2 regions of the Paraburkholderia fungorum genome follow, and region 2 is predicted to be linked to the other one. Evidence: riboswitches for the same ligand, from Rfam matches in the RefSeq annotation. Region 2 holds a riboswitch; the other holds the start of a gene.
What was found. Region 2 has a riboswitch for thiamine pyrophosphate ahead of BLS41_RS15895 (FAD-dependent oxidoreductase). Riboswitches for the same ligand answer to the same signal wherever they lie in the genome.
Positions count from the first base shown of each region.

Region 1: linked by a shared signal. The riboswitch ahead of thiC (phosphomethylpyrimidine synthase ThiC) and the one ahead of BLS41_RS15895 (FAD-dependent oxidoreductase) in region 2 are both predicted to bind thiamine pyrophosphate.

Region 1 covers NZ_FNKP01000001.1:2,625,476-2,633,903, reverse strand. The annotation lists gene BLS41_RS11550 (hypothetical protein) at 1-223, opposite strand, end outside; gene BLS41_RS11545 (glycine zipper 2TM domain-containing protein) at 398-610, opposite strand; gene thiC (phosphomethylpyrimidine synthase ThiC) at 889-2,820, opposite strand; TPP riboswitch at 2,959-3,077, opposite strand; gene BLS41_RS11535 (GreA/GreB family elongation factor) at 3,332-3,742, opposite strand; gene BLS41_RS11530 (hypothetical protein) at 4,271-4,732, shown strand; gene BLS41_RS11525 (EamA family transporter) at 5,284-6,213, shown strand; gene BLS41_RS11520 (NADPH-dependent 2,4-dienoyl-CoA reductase) at 6,282-8,315, opposite strand.
Region 2 covers NZ_FNKP01000001.1:3,565,498-3,573,925, forward strand. The annotation lists gene mlaE (lipid asymmetry maintenance ABC transporter permease subunit MlaE) at 1-356, opposite strand, end outside; gene BLS41_RS15875 (ABC transporter ATP-binding protein) at 353-1,174, opposite strand; gene thiE (thiamine phosphate synthase) at 1,269-2,372, opposite strand; gene BLS41_RS15885 (thiazole synthase) at 2,369-3,208, opposite strand; gene thiS (sulfur carrier protein ThiS) at 3,239-3,436, opposite strand; gene BLS41_RS15895 (FAD-dependent oxidoreductase) at 3,521-4,657, opposite strand; TPP riboswitch at 4,877-5,000, opposite strand; gene BLS41_RS15900 (ABC transporter ATP-binding protein/permease) at 5,421-7,172, shown strand; gene BLS41_RS15905 (SDR family NAD(P)-dependent oxidoreductase) at 7,169-7,972, shown strand; gene BLS41_RS15910 (hypothetical protein) at 8,228-8,428, shown strand, end outside.

The sequences.
Region 1 (8,428 bases), 940 kb from region 2:
GCTGCAGGGGCAGAGCAGGTGGCGTGGCATAGGCCGGTGCGTAATAGCCGGATGGATAGTATCCATACGGGTAATAACAACCCGACAGCGTCATCGCGCAAATGGCGGCGCCGACGGCAAGACCTGCACGCCTTGCTCGCGGAAAATCTGAAAAGCAACGTGAAAGACCGCGCGATGGCCAAAGGCTCATCGCGCGATCCGTGTTGATGACGCGGGACTTCATGACGCGCTCCTGGTTAAATCGACGCCGGTACCGGGGCGTCGTTTTCCGAGCTTACGCTCCCGCTACGCGAACACGATTGCAAAAGCGTAACTGCGTATTTCGCGTCATTGCAAAGCGCGAACTGAAGCGCGCGGCCGAGGTCGAGGCAGCAGTCACCGCATCACCAAAGCCCGCTTACTTACCCACCTGATTACCGATGATGCCGCCCGCCGCCGCACCGCCTACTGTCGACAGCGCGCTACCGCCGAGCGCCGCGCCCGCTGCGCCACCCAGACCTGCGCCGATTGCCGTGTCGCGGCCCTGACGGCTCATACCGTCACATGCCGAGAGGCTCCCAACGAGCGCAACGAGAGCCGCAAGCGTGCCGAGGGTTCGAATCGATTTCATGATGTTGACTCCATTTATGTCGTTGGAAGCAGTCGTCGAAATGGACAGATAACCATGTCCCCTATGCATTTGATCTTAGCGGCGCAGTCCGTATCCGGATGTGTGCGCTTGTCAGCGGACTGACGGTTTCGTAATCAAATGTTTCCCCTGTTCAAGCATGTGACGTGCCCGCCCCGCCACAAACGGAAAAGCCCGCCGGAGGCGGGCTTCGATGCTGCAACGCAGTGACCTGGCGGGCCGGCTGGCGTAAAAAAGATAGCCGGCCCGCGATCCCTACCTTACTGCCGCTGATAGATCTCAGCGCCTTTCTTCATGAACTCGATCGACTTCACTTCCATGCCTTTCTTCAGCGCTTCGTCGTCGGTCACGCCTTGTTGCGCCGCGAATTCGCGCACGTCCTGCGTGATCTTCATCGAGCAGAAATGCGGGCCGCACATCGAGCAGAAATGCGCGACCTTCGCCGAGTCCTTCGGCAGCGTTTCGTCGTGGAATTCGCGAGCCTTGTCCGGGTCGAGGCCGAGATTGAACTGGTCTTCCCAACGGAATTCGAAGCGCGCTTTGCTCAACGCGTTGTCACGCACCTGCGCGCCGGGGTGACCCTTCGCGAGATCGGCGGCGTGCGCGGCGAGCTTGTACGTGATGATGCCGGTCTTCACGTCGTCCTTGTTCGGCAAGCCCAGGTGTTCCTTCGGCGTGACGTAGCAGAGCATCGCCGTGCCGAACCAGCCGATCATCGCCGCGCCGATGCCCGACGTGATGTGGTCGTAACCGGGCGCGATGTCGGTCGTCAACGGTCCCAGCGTGTAGAACGGCGCTTCGTCGCACCATTCCAGTTGCAGGTCCATGTTCTCCTTGATCAACTGCATCGGCACGTGGCCCGGGCCTTCGATCATCGTCTGCACGTCGTGCTTCCACGCGATCTGTGTGAGTTCGCCGAGCGTCTTCAATTCGCCGAGCTGCGCTTCGTCGTTCGCGTCGTAGATCGAACCGGGACGCAGGCCGTCGCCGAGCGAGAAGGCCACGTCATACGCCTTCATGATTTCGCAGATGTCTTCGAAATGCTCGTACAGGAAGCTTTCCTTGTGATGCGCGAGGCACCACTTCGCCATGATCGAGCCGCCGCGCGACACGATGCCGGTCATCCGCTTCGCGGTGAGCGGCACGTATTGCAGACGCACGCCCGCGTGAATCGTGAAGTAGTCGACGCCTTGCTCGGCCTGTTCGATCAGCGTGTCGCGGAAGATTTCCCACGTCAGATCTTCGGCTTTGCCGTTGACCTTTTCGAGCGCCTGATAGATCGGCACCGTGCCGATCGGCACCGGCGAATTGCGGATGATCCACTCGCGCGTTTCATGAATATGCTTGCCGGTGGACAGATCCATCACCGTGTCGCCGCCCCAGCGGATCGCCCACGTCATCTTGTCGACTTCTTCGCCGATCGACGACGTCACCGCCGAGTTGCCGATGTTCGCGTTGACCTTCACGAGGAAATTGCGGCCGATGATCATCGGTTCGCTTTCCGGGTGGTTGATGTTGTTCGGGATGATCGCGCGGCCGCGTGCGATTTCTTCGCGCACGAATTCCGGCGTAATCGCGGTGAGGCCGTTCGGACCGAACGCGCTTGCACCGAACGCCTGGCCCGGATGCTGACGACCCATCATCGCGGCGAGCTTTTCGCCGTTCGGGCCGCTCGTCTTCAGCGTCTCCAGATACTCCGCGCGGCGCTGGTTCTCGCGAATCGCGATGTATTCCATTTCCGGCGTGATGATGCCCTTACGCGCGTAGTGCATCTGCGACACGTTCTTGCCGGCGATCGCGCGGCGCGGCGTGCGGTGCAGGCCCTGGAAACGCAGGTCGGCGGTGGCGGTGTCGGCGGCACGTTCGCGGCTAAAATCGCTCGACAGACCCGTCAGCGCTTCGGTGTCGCCGCGTTCTTCGATCCACGCCTGACGCAGCGCGGGCAAACCTGCGCGAATGTCGATCTTCGCGTCCGGATCCGAGTACGGACCCGACGTATCGTAGACATAAACCGGCGGATTCTTTTCACCACCGAAGCTGTCCGGCGTGTCGGCTTGCGAAATTTCGCGCATCGGCACGCGAATGTCCGCACGCGAACCGGTCACGTAGATCTTGCGGGAATTGGGCAGCGGCGCGACGGCGGCTTCATCGACGTGGGCGTCGGCGGAAAGAAACTTCGGGTTGGCGTTCATGCGTATCTCCGTGTGTCGGCCGGAGTTGACGCGTTGACGTCTCACTCTGGCCGCTTGCAAATGCAATGTGGGGCGGCTAAGCAGGAGACGAGACGGAAGTTGTCGGAAATCGCGAGGAAATGAGGCAATAAAGCTTGGGTGCGAAATCCGTACGCTTCCCTGCGCTGGCATTATCCAGATCAGGTTCAAAGGGTATTTCTCACCCGCGCGGCACGGACCTCCAACCTCCGTGCGACGCAGGACCCCCGCGTTAGCAGCGCACACGATACACCGGCTGCCGGGGGCTTGGCAACCTGTGCAGGAGAAGTCAGCGAGTTGTCAGGCAAAGCCCGGGCGAGCTTTTATGCCGGTTTCGAAGCGGGCGGAACGACGCGCGGGGCGGTGTTTTCAATGCCGTAGGCGCGCGTCTTTGATAGCGGATTCACGACGATTTTTGCGAGCGAATCCATGTGTCGTCATGGGTTATTTCGTGTCTTATGCGCTACGAATTGCAGCGAAAAAACAGCAAAAATCACAACGAAAAGTCGTCGGCGGCTTCGGGCTGGTAGAGGATCTTGTCGAGCTTCAGCACCTTCTCCGTGCCGCTCGGTGGCGTAAAGCGGATGCGTTCGCCGCGCTTCGCGCCGAGCAGCGCCAGGCCGACCGGTGAGAACACGTTCAGCCGACCTTGCCCAAAGTCCGCATTGGGCGGATAGACCACGGTCCACGTCATCTGCTCGCCGCTGGTTTCGTCGATCAGCGTGGCTTGCGAATTCATCGTGATGACGTTGGCCGGAATCTCGCGCGCGTCGACGATCACGGCGCGTTCGAGCACGTCGTCAAGCATGTCCTGCAGACGGGCGTCGGCACCGGGCGCGGCCGCATGCTTCTCGAGGCGGGCGACGTCGAGTTCGGTGAGGTAACAGGTTTTCGTCTTTTTCACGATGGATACTCCAATTCGATCTGCATATAAGGGAACTGCGTGCGAATGAGATCGGCCCGGAGCCTGACAAACGCGGCTCGGGTGATGGAGCGAACAGCGTTAGATCGGGCGCCGGGCGGCGTGAAGCGGGAGCGTTCGGGACGGCTTGCAGGCGCGACGCGGTGCGAGATCCGCGCGCGCGCAACCGGTTGCGCGGCGCAGGCGCAAGCGGGTGAACACACGGGAAGTCGGAGAGCGCATCGTGATAGCCGGAATGTCGAAAAGAGGAGGGTGATTCACGCGCGGACAACGAATAAGGCAGCGCGATCGAAAGGTGAATGTTAGCACGGGGCGTTTGTATCTTTATTCGGCATGGCGGCGAACGGCTCTCGGTTTATCCCCGCTTTGATGCCCAGCCCCGGATCGCGCGGCAATTCAAGCTCGTTGCGGCGATGCCGTTAAAGCAGGTTTGGGAGAGGCTGTCATCCAGTATCGCGAGAGGGGGCGCTGGGTGGCGCGTGAGTAGCACAAGCGGCACAGGAGATGAGTATGACTTCGAGAACAGGGCAATGGCGGGTGTCGGCTCGGGCAGTCGCTGCAGTCACGATGGTGCTGCTGGCGACGCCGTTGACCGCATTGGCGGCCGATGGCGGGACGATCCGGTTTGTCGGCGCGATCACAGCGCCGTTGTTGCAGATAACCTCGTTGCCGGTTGCTCCCACGATGCGGTTGGAAACGGCCAATGCGCAAGCGGCGCGTCAGGAAGGCGGCATTGCCCTGACTTTCAACTCGTCGCCGGGTGTGGTGTCGGGTGCAGATGTCGCACTGCAGGTTGTCGGCGCCGGGAAGTCGCGTGATGCCGTGGCGGCGCGTTTCGTCGATACCGGGAGCCGGGTAGGCGCTGCACACGACGGGCACTACCGGGTTGGCCGCGACGGTGGGGTGTTGTCGTTATCGCCGAAGCGGGCCGGTTCGGCTACGCCGGTGATCGTCGTCATGAGTTATGACTGAATGGGCGGGCCGCTAGCCGGCCGTGCGGCCGGCTAATCGTCAGGATTGCGATTGACGCGGGCGCGTGCGAACGGCGGTGCATCGACGTCTGCAATTTCATACTCAAGCGCTGCTGACGAAAGCCGGTCAGGCGGAAAATGCTGCCTGCGCTTTCACGGCCCTGAATACAACCGGTGGCCATCCGCCGCCGTTTAAATGCAATCGGGATAACTAAAGCAAACCCGCGCCGGCATCCCGAAAAAACGCCGCAACACGCGCCCCAAATTCCCTGTTGTAACCACGCAAAAAAGTTACGATTCTTTCGCTCGACGCGGTGGGCGCTTACTGCATAATGCCGTGCGCGCCAACCTTTAGGCGCGTGTTCGCCGAGGCCCGGATTCTCCCGTTTGCCGCGGCGGTGTGGCCCCATTGGCCATCTATCGTCTTTCCGTTCCACCGACATGTCCGCCAGCCTCGCCCGTCAGACCGCATCGCCGATGCGGTATCCGCCATCCCGCCACAGGGTTTTCAGCGGGGGCGCAGCACCTCGAGCGGCATGGGCGGGTTGAACCATGTCGCTGCAATTCCCAAACCGTTTTTCGCGTGGTTTCCCGATCCGTTTGCCGCAATCGCGTAACGGTCAGATCGCGCTGGCTCTCGCCGTCGTTTATCTCGTCTGGGGCTCGACGTATCTCGCCGTGCATGTCGCGCTCGGCTCGTTCCCGCCGCTGTTGATGTCCGGGCTGCGCAACCTGTTTGCCGGCATCGGGCTGTTCGTGTTCGCCGCGCGCCGCAAGCCGGTCTGGCCGACTGCCGCCGAGGTCCGCAATGCCGGGATCGTCGGCACGATGCTGGTGGGGTTGTCGAGCGGCATGCTGGCCTACGGGATGCGCACTGTCGGCACCGGCACCGCGGCGGTGATGGTCGCGACCGTGCCGCTGTTCGCCACGGTGATCGCAGCGGTCGCGGGCCGTAAGATCGGGCGGGGCGAGTGGTTCGCGGTCGGGCTGGGGCTGGTGGGTATCGCGATTCTCAGCCACGGCGACAGCGCGCCTGGGTCGGCGGGTGGCAGTCTCGCGATTCTGTGCGGCGCGCTGTTCTGGGCGGGCGGCGCGCATCTGGCGGGGCGTCTGAAGCTGCCTTCGGACCTGTTCCTGTCGACTGCCTTGCAGATCGGCCTGGGCGGCGTGATGTCGACGCTGGTCGCGTGGGTGTCGGGCGAACGGATGCTCGAGATGCACTTCCTGCCCTTGCTGGCGTTTCTCTACCTGATGCTGATCGGGACGATGGCCGCGTATGTCGCGTATGGGTTCCTGATCCGCCATACGAGTCCGATCATCGCCAGCAGCTGCATGTATGTGAACCCGGTGGTCGCCGTCGCGCTCGGCGCGCTGCTGCTGGGGGAGCCGGTTACGCATTCGACGGTCATCGCGACTGTCGTGATTCTGGCGAGCGTCGGTTTGTCGTTCTGGTTCGATTACCGGAAGAAGGGGCTGGCCTGAGTTGAACCGCAGAGCCTAAGCCACCGAGCCGCGCTCACAGTTCACCCCGCGAGCGCGGGCCGTTCCCTTCAGAGCGACGCGGCCACCTCCGCGCCTTCGCGAATCGCGCGTTTCGCATCTAGTTCGGTCGCGACCTTCGCTCCGCCAATCAGATGAAAACGCGGACCGGCAGCGCTAGCCGCGTCGCCCGGATGCAGATCCCGCAGCGACTCCTGTCCCGCGCACACGACGATCGAATCGACTTCGAGCCATTCCTCGGCTCCGTCACGCGCGATTTTCAGACCGCGCGCGCCGATCTCCAGATACGACACGCCGGCCAGCATCTTCACGCCGTTTTTCGCCAGCGTCGCGCGATGCACCCAGCCCGACGTTTTCCCAAGCCCCATGCCGAGCTTGCCCGCCTTGCGCTGCAACAGCCAGATTTCGCGCGCAGGATGTGCAGCAGCCGGCGGCTTCAGCCCGCCGCGTTCGCGTACCGTCAGATCGACACCCCATTCGTCGAGCCACGCATCGCGCGGCGTGGGCAGCGGTTCATCCGCGCGATGCAGTAGAAACTCGCTCACGTCGAAACCGATACCGCCCGCGCCAATCACCGCGACGCGTTTTCCGACCGGCGCACCACGCAGCACGTCGACGTAAGACAGCACATTCGGCCCGTCGATGCCCGCAATCGACGGCCGTCGCGGCACGATGCCGGTCGCGACGATCACGTCGTCGTAGCCGCCCGCCGCGAGCAACGCCGGATCGACGCGCGTATTGAGCCGCACGTCGACCCGGTGACGCTGCAACTGGCTCTGAAAATAGCGGATCGTCTCGCTGAACTCTTCCTTGCCCGGCACGCGCATCGCCAGATTGAACTGGCCGCCGATCTCCGCGCCCGCATCGAACAGGGTCACGCGATGCCCGCGCGACGCCGCGACCGTCGCCGCAGACAGGCCCGCCGGTCCCGCGCCGACCACCGCGATTGAGCGCACCGCCTGCGCGCCGGAAACAGGGCGGTAGACCAGTTCGGTCTCACGTCCCGCGCGCGGATTCACGAGGCAACTTGCGCGCTGATTCTTGAACGTGTGATCGAGGCAAGCCTGATTGCACGCGATACAGGTGTTGATTTCCTGCGCGCGCCCCTCAGCGGCTTTCACGACGAAATCGGGATCGGCGAGCAGCGGTCTCGCCATCGAAACCAGATCGCCCGCGCGTTGCGCAAGAAGTTCTTCGGCGACTTCCGGCGTATTGATCCGGTTCGACACGATCACCGGCACCCTGACCGCCGCCTTCAGACGCGCGCTCAGTTCAGCAAAGGCGGCGCGCGGCACGGAGGTCACGATGGTCGGCACACGCGCTTCGTGCCAGCCGATTCCCGTATTGAAGATCGTGACGCCGGCCGCTTCGAGCGCTTGCGCGACCTGCACGGTTTCTTCCCAGGTGTTGCCGCCTTCAACGAGATCGATCAACGAAATCCGGTATACGACGATAAAGCGCTCGCCGCACGTCGCGCGAACCTGTTCGACGATCTCGCGCGCGAGCCGCATGCGGTTCTCGATGCTGCCGCCGTATTGATCGTCGCGGCGATTGGTGCGCGGACACAGGAACTGGTTGAGCAGATAACCCTCGCTGCCCATGATCTCGACGCCGTCGTAACCCGCGCGTTGAGCGAGCCGCGCGCAGCGCGCATAGTCGCGCACGGTCTTCCTGATGCCGCCGATGCTCAGCGCGCGCGGCTTGAACTTCGAGATCGGCGACTTGAGCGCCGAAGCCGACACGACGAACGGCTGATAGCCATAGCGGCCCGCGTGCAGGATCTGCAAGGCGATCTTGCCGCCTTCGGCATGCACAGCCTCAGTCAGCAACCGGTGATTGCGCAGATCGAACACGGAGTTCAGCGTGCCGCCGAACGGCAGCAGCCATCCCTGTCGGTTCGGCGAAATCCCGCCCGTGACGATCAGACCGACGCCGCCTTTCGCGCGCTCGCGGAAATACGCGGCCAGCTTCGGGTAATTCCAGAAGCGGTCTTCCATGCCGGTATGCATCGAACCCATCACGACGCAATTGCGCAGACGGGTGAACCCCAGGTCGAGTTCGGCGAGTAAGTGTTGGTAAGACATGCAGGGAGCCGTGTAATTATTGGGTGCGCACGAACAATACACCGCGTACCTGTGCCAATCCGCCGAGGAAAAATTCTAAACCTCGCAATTCTTTACTCCGTAAGACATTCATT
Region 2 (8,428 bases):
ATCAAGCCGATTTCCGCCGTCAGCGACGTGCCCGCGCGGCCGGCGAACAGCAGCGCGGTCACCACCGGCCCGAGTTCGCGCACCAGCGACAGCGCGACCAGCAGCCCCAGCGCCTGCTCGGAGCCGTAGCGGTTCAGCGTGTAATAGCCTTGCAAGCCGAGCACGAAACCGACGAACAGCCCCGACACGGCAATGATCACCAGCGAATAATTACCTACGAAGTGGATCTGCTTCGTGACAAGACGCGGACGGCGCAGCAACGGGAAAAATTCGAGCAGCAGCCGCAGGAAAAACCGCGTGGCATAGCCGGCCGTGCCCAGCCCGCCGATCACCGAGCGACCGATCGCACTGATCATGACTGACCTCCGCCGATGCCGAAGTCCGCCGCCAGCGGCGTCTTGCTCGGGTAATGGAATTTGAACGGGCCGTCGGGCGCGCCGTCGATGAATTGCCGCACCGTCGGATCGGTCGACGCGCGCAGTTCGGCGGGCGTGCCTTCAGCGTGAACGCCGCCGTTGGCGAGAAAGTAGACGTAGTCGGCGATCGCGAACGATTCCGGCACGTCGTGCGTAACCAGGATCGACGTTGCGCCAAGTGCCTGATTCAGCGCACGAATCAGGTTCGCGGTAATGCCGAGCGAGATGGGATCGAGACCGGCGAACGGCTCGTCGTACATCATCAGCTCGGGATCGAGCGCGATGGCGCGCGCCAGTGCGACACGCCGCGCCATGCCGCCCGAAATCTCCGACGGCAGCAGATCGCGCGCGCCACGCAGACCGACCGCGTTGAGCTTCATCAGCACGAGGTCGCGCAGCAGATCTTCGGGAAGATCGGTGTGTTCGCGCAATGCGAAGGCGACGTTTTCGAACACCGACATATCGGTGAACAGCGCGCCGAACTGGAACAGCATGCCCATCTTGCGGCGCAACGCGTACAGGCCGTCACGCGTTTGCCGGCCGATGTCCTGGCCCTGAAACAGGATCTGGCCACGCTGCGCGCGCACCAGACCGCCGATCAGGCGCAGCACCGTGGTCTTGCCGCACCCCGAGCCGCCCATGACCGCGACGACCTGGCCGCGCCTGAAGCGCAGATTCAGGTTCGACAGGACGAGCCGGTCGGCATAGCCGAAGTCGACGTCGCGCAGCTCGAGTAAGGTCTCGGGGGAGGAAGACACGAAACTGACAGTCCTTTTACACGGAAGGCCGAATTATAGGGCCATCATGCAAATGCTGCCGTGAAGGGCCCTGTCCCTTGACGAAGTCTGACGATTATTGCGTAAACCCTTGTTGCAGTGCAGAAACGGCAGCCGCCGGATCGGACGCTTCGGTCACGGCCCGCACCACCGCCGCGCAACCGACGCCTGTGGCCAGCACCTGCGGCAAAACCTGCAGGTCGATTCCGCCGATTGCCACCAGCGGCACCACGCCGTCCAGGAGGCGCACGTAACGGGCGAGGCGCTTGAGGCCTTGTGGCGCCGTCGGCATGACCTTTGTCGTCGTCGGGAAGACTGCGCCCAGCGCGATGTAGCTCGGCCGGAAGTGCAGCGCCTTCAGGATTTCGTAGAAACCGTGCGTCGACAGACCCAGCCGGATGCCGGCCTCGGCCAGCGCCGACAGGTCTGCGGTATGCACATCTTCCTGACCAAGATGGACGCCGTAAGCGCCCGCCTCGAGCGCCGCCCGCCAGTGATCGTTGATGAAAACCTGCGCGTCGTGCGCGCGGCCGGCGGCCACGCTACGAGCGATTTCGTGCTTCAGTTCGTCGGCGGGTTCGGCCGCTTTGTGGCGCAACTGAACCGTCTTCACGCCGAAACCGACCACCCGCTCGACCCACTCGGCGGTCGGCAGCACCGGATAGAGACCGAGCCGGTCCGGGCAGCGCGGAAACGCCTTCGCCGGTGCAGCCGGCAAGCCGGTAAGACGCGGAAAGCGTGTGATATCGGCCGGGAATGCATCGTCTGCGCGGGTTTCGTCGCCGTCGCGCCAGGCGAGTGCCAGCACCAGCGCGTCATGCGGATCGAAACCGCAATCCAGAAACGCAGCCAGCGCGGCAATCCAGTCTTCCGCCAGATGGCCTTCGAGACGATACGTCTCACCGCCCAGATGCAGCGCGGCCTTGCCTTGCGCGGCTTCGATCACGCCCGCGCCCTGCACCTGCCAGCGCGCCACCTGCTCGCCGTGCTGCTGGGCGTCGGCGATCACGATCAGGTCGCCGCCGTTCGATGCGTCCGGCGCGCTCAGGCAGATGCGCCACGGCGCGTGCGTCGGCGGCCAGTCGCCGAGACGGGCGCGGATGCGCTCGGCGGCTTCGGTGAGTTCGTCGGCTGGCGGCCAGAACAGGTCGCGGTCTTTCAATGCCAGTGTTTGCGTCATGCGGCGCTCCCGTCTTGGTGCCAGAACGGCATGCCGACCACCGGCGTGCTCGCGTGTGCGCTTTCGCGCTCGGCCATCGGCCCCGCCAGATAAGCCTGGCGGCCCGCTTCGACACCCAGTGCAAAGGCGCGCGCCATCGCATCGGGGTGCGTGGCCTGCGACACCGCCGTGTTCAGCAACACGCCGTCGAAGCCCCACTCCATCACCTGAGCCGCGTGCGACGGCACGCCGAGCCCGGCGTCGACGATCAGCGGCACGTCGGGCAGACGCTCGCGCAGCACGCGCAAGCCGTACGGATTGATCACACCCTTGCCGGTGCCGATCGGCGCGCCCCACGGCATCAGCGCTTCACAGCCGGCGTCCAGCAGACGGCGGCCGATCACCAGGTCTTCGGTGCAATACGGCAGTACCTTGAAGCCGTCCTTGACCAGTTGCGCAGCCGCTTCGATCAGGCCGACCGGGTCGGGCTGCAGCGTGTAGTCGTCGCCGATCAGTTCGAGCTTGATCCAGTCGGTTTCGAAGATTTCGCGCGCCATGTGCGCGGTCGTCACCGCTTCGCCGACCGTCAGGCAGCCGGCCGTGTTCGGCAGCAGCGGCACGCCGTGGCGCTTGAGCAGGTCGAAGAAACCGGCTTCGGCGCCGCCTTCGTTCATCTGACGGCGCAACGCGACGGTCACCATGCCGGGGCGCGCGGCGTCGATCGAATCGGACAGCGATTGCAGCGACGGATACCGCGACGTGCCCAGCAGCACGCGGCTTGCGAAGGTCTGGCCGTAGAGCGTGAGCGCGTCGGCGGTTGAAGCCGTTGCAGCAGTTTGGGGGGAAGTCATTTGCATAGTCTTTGTCTCCGGCAAGGCGTGGCGGGTTTAGCCACCGGCCACGGGTTGCACGACATCGAGCCGGTCGCCCGGCTGCAGCGCGCGCGCGGCATGCTGGGTGCGCGCGACGAAATCGCCGTTCAGCGCGACCGCGAACGGCGGACGCGCGCCGAACGCGGCGAGCGCATCGGCGACAGTCGCGCCTTCGGGCAACGACAACGGCTTCTGATTGATATGAATGTCCATGGTGTTCGAATACGGTTCAGGCAGGTTCTATCGATGACGGAAGCGGCACAGTGCATCGCGCAAAACGCCTATGACGCGCAACGCTCATGCCGGCTCCCGCGCGGAATCCAGTTGGAAAAGCTCGCTCCAGCGCGCGGCGTGGCGCCAGTCGGCGAACGCGTCGGCATCGCCCACACGGCCGTCGAGCAGCGCTGAAGCGAAACGGACGGCTTCGTCGGCGACCTCGGGCACGATCATGTAGCCGTGCCGGTACAGGCCGTTCACGCGCAGCGTCTGCGCGCCGTCCCACAGCAGCGCCGGCCGGTGATCCGGCAAAGTCGGGCGGCACTGCGAATTCAGTTCGAGGATGCGAGCCTCGCCGAAACCGGGATGCACCGAAAACGCCGCGCTCAGCAATTCGAGCGCCGAGCGCACGCTGACCGGCGACATGTCCTCGCCTTCGACTTCGGTCGCACCGATCACGTACAGATCGTTCTCTTTCGGCGCGATATACAGCGGATAACGCGGATGCAGCAGCCGCACCGGCCGCGTCAGCTTGATGCCGGGAGCGTGCACGCGCGCGACTTCGCCGCGAATGCCGCGCAAAGTGGGCAGCGCGGGCTTCGCGCCGAGCCCCCGGCAGTCGATCGTGATGCGCGCGGGCGGCAGCGCGGCATCGTCGACCGGCGTGTTCCAGTGAGTGTCGACGCCGCGTTGCGCGAGCCCCGCGGCCAGCGCGGCGAGCACCTGACGGTTATCCAGTTGACCTTCGCGCGGCAGCAGCCAGCCCTGATTGAAGCGGCCTGCCAGAGCGGGCTCCGCTGCCCCGACTTGTGCACCCGCCAGCGTCACGAAACCGCCGTCGAGCAACTCGGCTGGCGCATTCGAACGCACCCGGCGTTCGAACAGAGGCGCTTCGGTGCGATCCGCGTGATGCCAGACCACCAGCGTGCCGTTGCGCTGGAAAAACACGGGTTCGGGCAATTCCGCGAGCACTTGCGGCCAGGTGTCGAGCGAACTGGCGCCCAGCCGCGTAATCAGCAACTCCGCGCTGGCGGCTTCGGCGAGCGGCGCGAGCATCGCGGCTGCCACCCACGCTGCGGCCTGAGTGCCGGCGGCATCGCCACGCTCATACAGCGCCACGCGATGCCCCTGCCCTGCCAGACGCCATGCGACCAGCCGTCCGCTAAGACCGCCGCCGAGCACGGCGAAATCGGGTGTTGGGGAGGTGGGACGGTTCATCGTGCGCGCTCCGTCCGGTTGCCGGAGGCAACGCTGAAGCACGGCGCGTCAGCAGCGACGCGGCGAAGAGCAAAACACATATCTGAAGAATTGGCGGTCATCGAGTCCTTTCCGTACGGCAAAAATCGCACGTACCCAGGACGAAACCGGCGGGTAAAGCCGGCCGGACAACACGCGCGCACTGAATGTACGGACGCCGCCCGGCGGGGAATGGAAGATTGGTAGCTTCCGGAAACTTCCCGCGCCGGTATTACCCGGATCGGGTGCAAAGGGTCTCTCTCAGCCTCGCCGCCACGGCGTGAAAACCACGCCGCCAAGGGGCGAAGCACCCCTGTTTCGTCGAAGGTCATTAGACCATAAAACGCGCGCAGCCCGCAAACCAGCGGGCTGTCGCGCCGGCCGGAATTGATCCGGCACGCTATTTCTTTACGCGGATGCGGCCGGGTGCAACGCTCTGGCACAATGCACGAACGCATGTCGTCGAAGCGCGGCGCGAACGGCCTGTCGAGCCGCTTACGCCACGACGGCATGAGGTGAAGCCCTTAAGCGAAAATTAATTTTCGCTTAAGGGCTTCACGCCAGAATCGGACGCTCACCCGGACGCGCGTTCGTCGAGCACGACGCCCGGGCATGTACCGAGAATCCGCCGCAGAGCGGCCCCGAGGGTGGGCCAGCCTGCAAGGGAAACCCGGCACCGAGCCAACCCATCCGGGTCTGCCCAAGCGGGCCGCTCCGAACGGGCCAGCACTTCATCAGGACGCTCATGACACCGACCACCTCTGCCAGCCCCGCGCTGCCGCCAGACGAAAAAGTCTCCGCCTGGAGCCTGATCAAACCTTACTGGGTCTCCGAGGAAAAAAAAGTTGCCTGGGGCCTGCTCATCACGATCGTGGTGATGAACCTGCTTATCGTGTGGATCAACGTGCGCCTGAACCGCTGGAGCGCCGACTTCTACAACGCGCTGCAAAGCAAGAACGTGCACGATTTTCCGCACCTGCTGATGGTGTTTTCGCTGCTCGCGTTCGCCTTCATCATTCTCGCGGTGTACCGCGGTTATCTGCGTCAGATGCTCGGATTCCGCTGGCGTCAGTGGCTCACCACCCGGTACCTGAACGAGTGGCTGAAAGACAGCGCCTTCTACCGGATCGAACGCGACCGGCTCGCCGACAACCCCGACCAGCGGATCAGCGACGACCTGCAATCGCTCGCCACCAGCACGCTGTCGCTAACCCTCGACCTGCTGTCCACCGTTGTCACGCTGGTGTCGTTCATCACGATCCTCTGGTCGCTGGCCGGCGCGCTGAGCATCTCGCTCGGCGGCATGCCGCTGCAGATTCCCGGCTACATGGTGTGGGCCGCGGCGCTGTACGCGGTGATCGGTTCGGTCGTCATCCAGAAGGTGGGCCATCCGCTCGTGCCGATCAACTACCAGGCGCAGAAAGTCGAGGCGGACTTCCGTTTCGGCCTGATCCGGCTGCGCGAGAACGCCGAACAGATCGCCTTCTACAACGGCATGGAAGTCGAGAAGAAGAACGCGCACTCGCTGTTCGGCCGCATCCGCGACAACTGGTGGCAGGTGATGAAGTACACCAAGCGGCTCACTTTCGTATCCGCCTTCTACGGCCAGATCGCCATCATCTTCCCGATCGTGGTCGCCGCGCCCCGCTACTTCGCCGGCGCGTTCTCGTTCGGCGTGCTGATGCAGATTTCGAGTGCGTTCGGCACCGTCAGCGATTCGTTCTCGTGGTTCATCAACAGTTACGGCAGCCTCGTCGAATGGCGCGCTACGGTGAACCGGCTGCGCGAATTCAAGCGCGTCGTGCATGCGCCGCGTCTGAAGGAGTCGGTGTCGCCGGCTACCGAACATGGCGGCATCAACCTGCATTTCGTCGATGAAGACCGCCTCTCCACCGAAGGCCTCAAGCTCGCGCTGCCGAACGGCAGCCCGCTGTCGCGCATCCGCGATATCGCGATCGAGCCGGGTTCGCGCTGGCTGGTGCGGGGTCCGTCGGGCGCGGGCAAGAGCACGCTGATGCGCGCGCTCGCCGGCTTGTGGCCGTTCGGCGACGGCGCGATCGACGCACCGGTCAACGCGCGCATGATGTTCATTCCGCAGGTCAGCTATATGCCGATCGGCACGCTGAAAGCGGCGCTCGCCTACCCCTCGGCCGCCGACACCTATACCGACGACGAATGCCGCGAGGCGCTCGTCATCTGCCACCTGTCGGAATACGCGGATCGCCTGCAGGAATCGGGGCACTGGACGCGGATTCTGTCGCCGGGTGAGCAACAGCGTCTGGCCGGTGCGCGCGTGCTGCTGCACAAGCCCGACTACCTGTTCCTCGACGAAGCGACCAGCGCGCTCGACGCGGAAAACGAGGCGCGTCTTTATCGCCTGTTCACCGAGCGCTTGCCGAAGGCGGCGATTGTCAGCGTCGCGCATCGCGAATCGCTGGCTGCGTTCCACGAAGAAACGCTCGATGTCGAGCGTGCCGGCGAACCTGTCGCGGCATGAGCGACGCCGGCCGCGAAGCGGGCGACGTGATTAGCCCAAAGGCTGATCGCGTCGTGCTGATCACCGGCGCCGGTTCCGGTATCGGCGCGGCGCTTGCGCGTCGTATCGCGGGGCCGCGTCAATCGTTGATGTTGCACTCGCGCGGCGCCGACGATGCCGCCCGCGAACGTCTCGCGCAGGTGGCCGCCGAATGCAGCGCGAGCGGCGCAATCTGCGCGACAGTATTCGGCGATCTCGCCGAACGTGGCGCCGCGGAACATGTGATCGACCAGACGTTGGCGACATTCGGCGCGCTCGATCAACTGGTCGCCAACGCGGGACATGCTCAACGTCAGGCGCTCAATGCGCTCGATCCCGACTCATTCAGCAGCGCTTTTGCTGCGATGCCGGCCGCGTTCGCGGCGCTCGTCAAACGCGCAATGCCCGCGCTGGAAACGTCAAAGCGCGGCCGCGTGATCGCGCTGAGTTCTTTCGTCGCGCATCGTTATCGCGCGGACGCACCGTTTGCCGCGACGGCGGCGGCAAAAGCAGCGCTTGAATCGCTGGCTAAAACGGCTGCGGCTGAACTGGCGCCGTACGGCGTCACCGTTAATTGCGTGGCGCCCGGTTATACCCGCAAGGATCGCGGCCCAAGTGCCGATAACGCATCGGTATGGCAACGCGCCGCCGAAGCAACGCCGCTCGGCCATGTCGCTGAACCTGCCGATGTTGCCGCGCTGATCGCGTTTCTTCTGTCGGACGAAGCGCGTCATATCACCGGCCAGGTGATTCATATCGACGGCGGTCTCACGCTCGGCTGAGCGAACATGGAAGCGCGGCTTCGGCTTCCGAAATCATCCAGCCGACGCAGCAAAACATCATCACAAAATCCGCCTAAGCACCTCTGCCCGGCAACATCAAGAAATATCCCGAAATACCCGACAACAACTCGAAAGCATTTGCGAAGCGGGCGGGCTGTTCCGCCCTTTGAAAATGCCGCCTGGCGGCGACGATAGTCGTGCGGGCCGTACCACGTGCGGTCCGCATGTCATTCACTGCTACAGGACTCTCCGCACATGTCATCCGATCGCCGCTCCTCTGCTTTGATCCAGCGCCTTGCGCTGGCTTTCGGCTCCGCCCTGCTGCTCACCTGTGCCGCGCAGGCAGCGCAAGCCGCTCAATCGGCCGAGCCCGCCGACGTTTGCCCCGCGCTCAAACACATCGTCGACGCCACCGATTTCAAGCAGTTGCAATCGCAACCTGACGCGCGCCTGCCG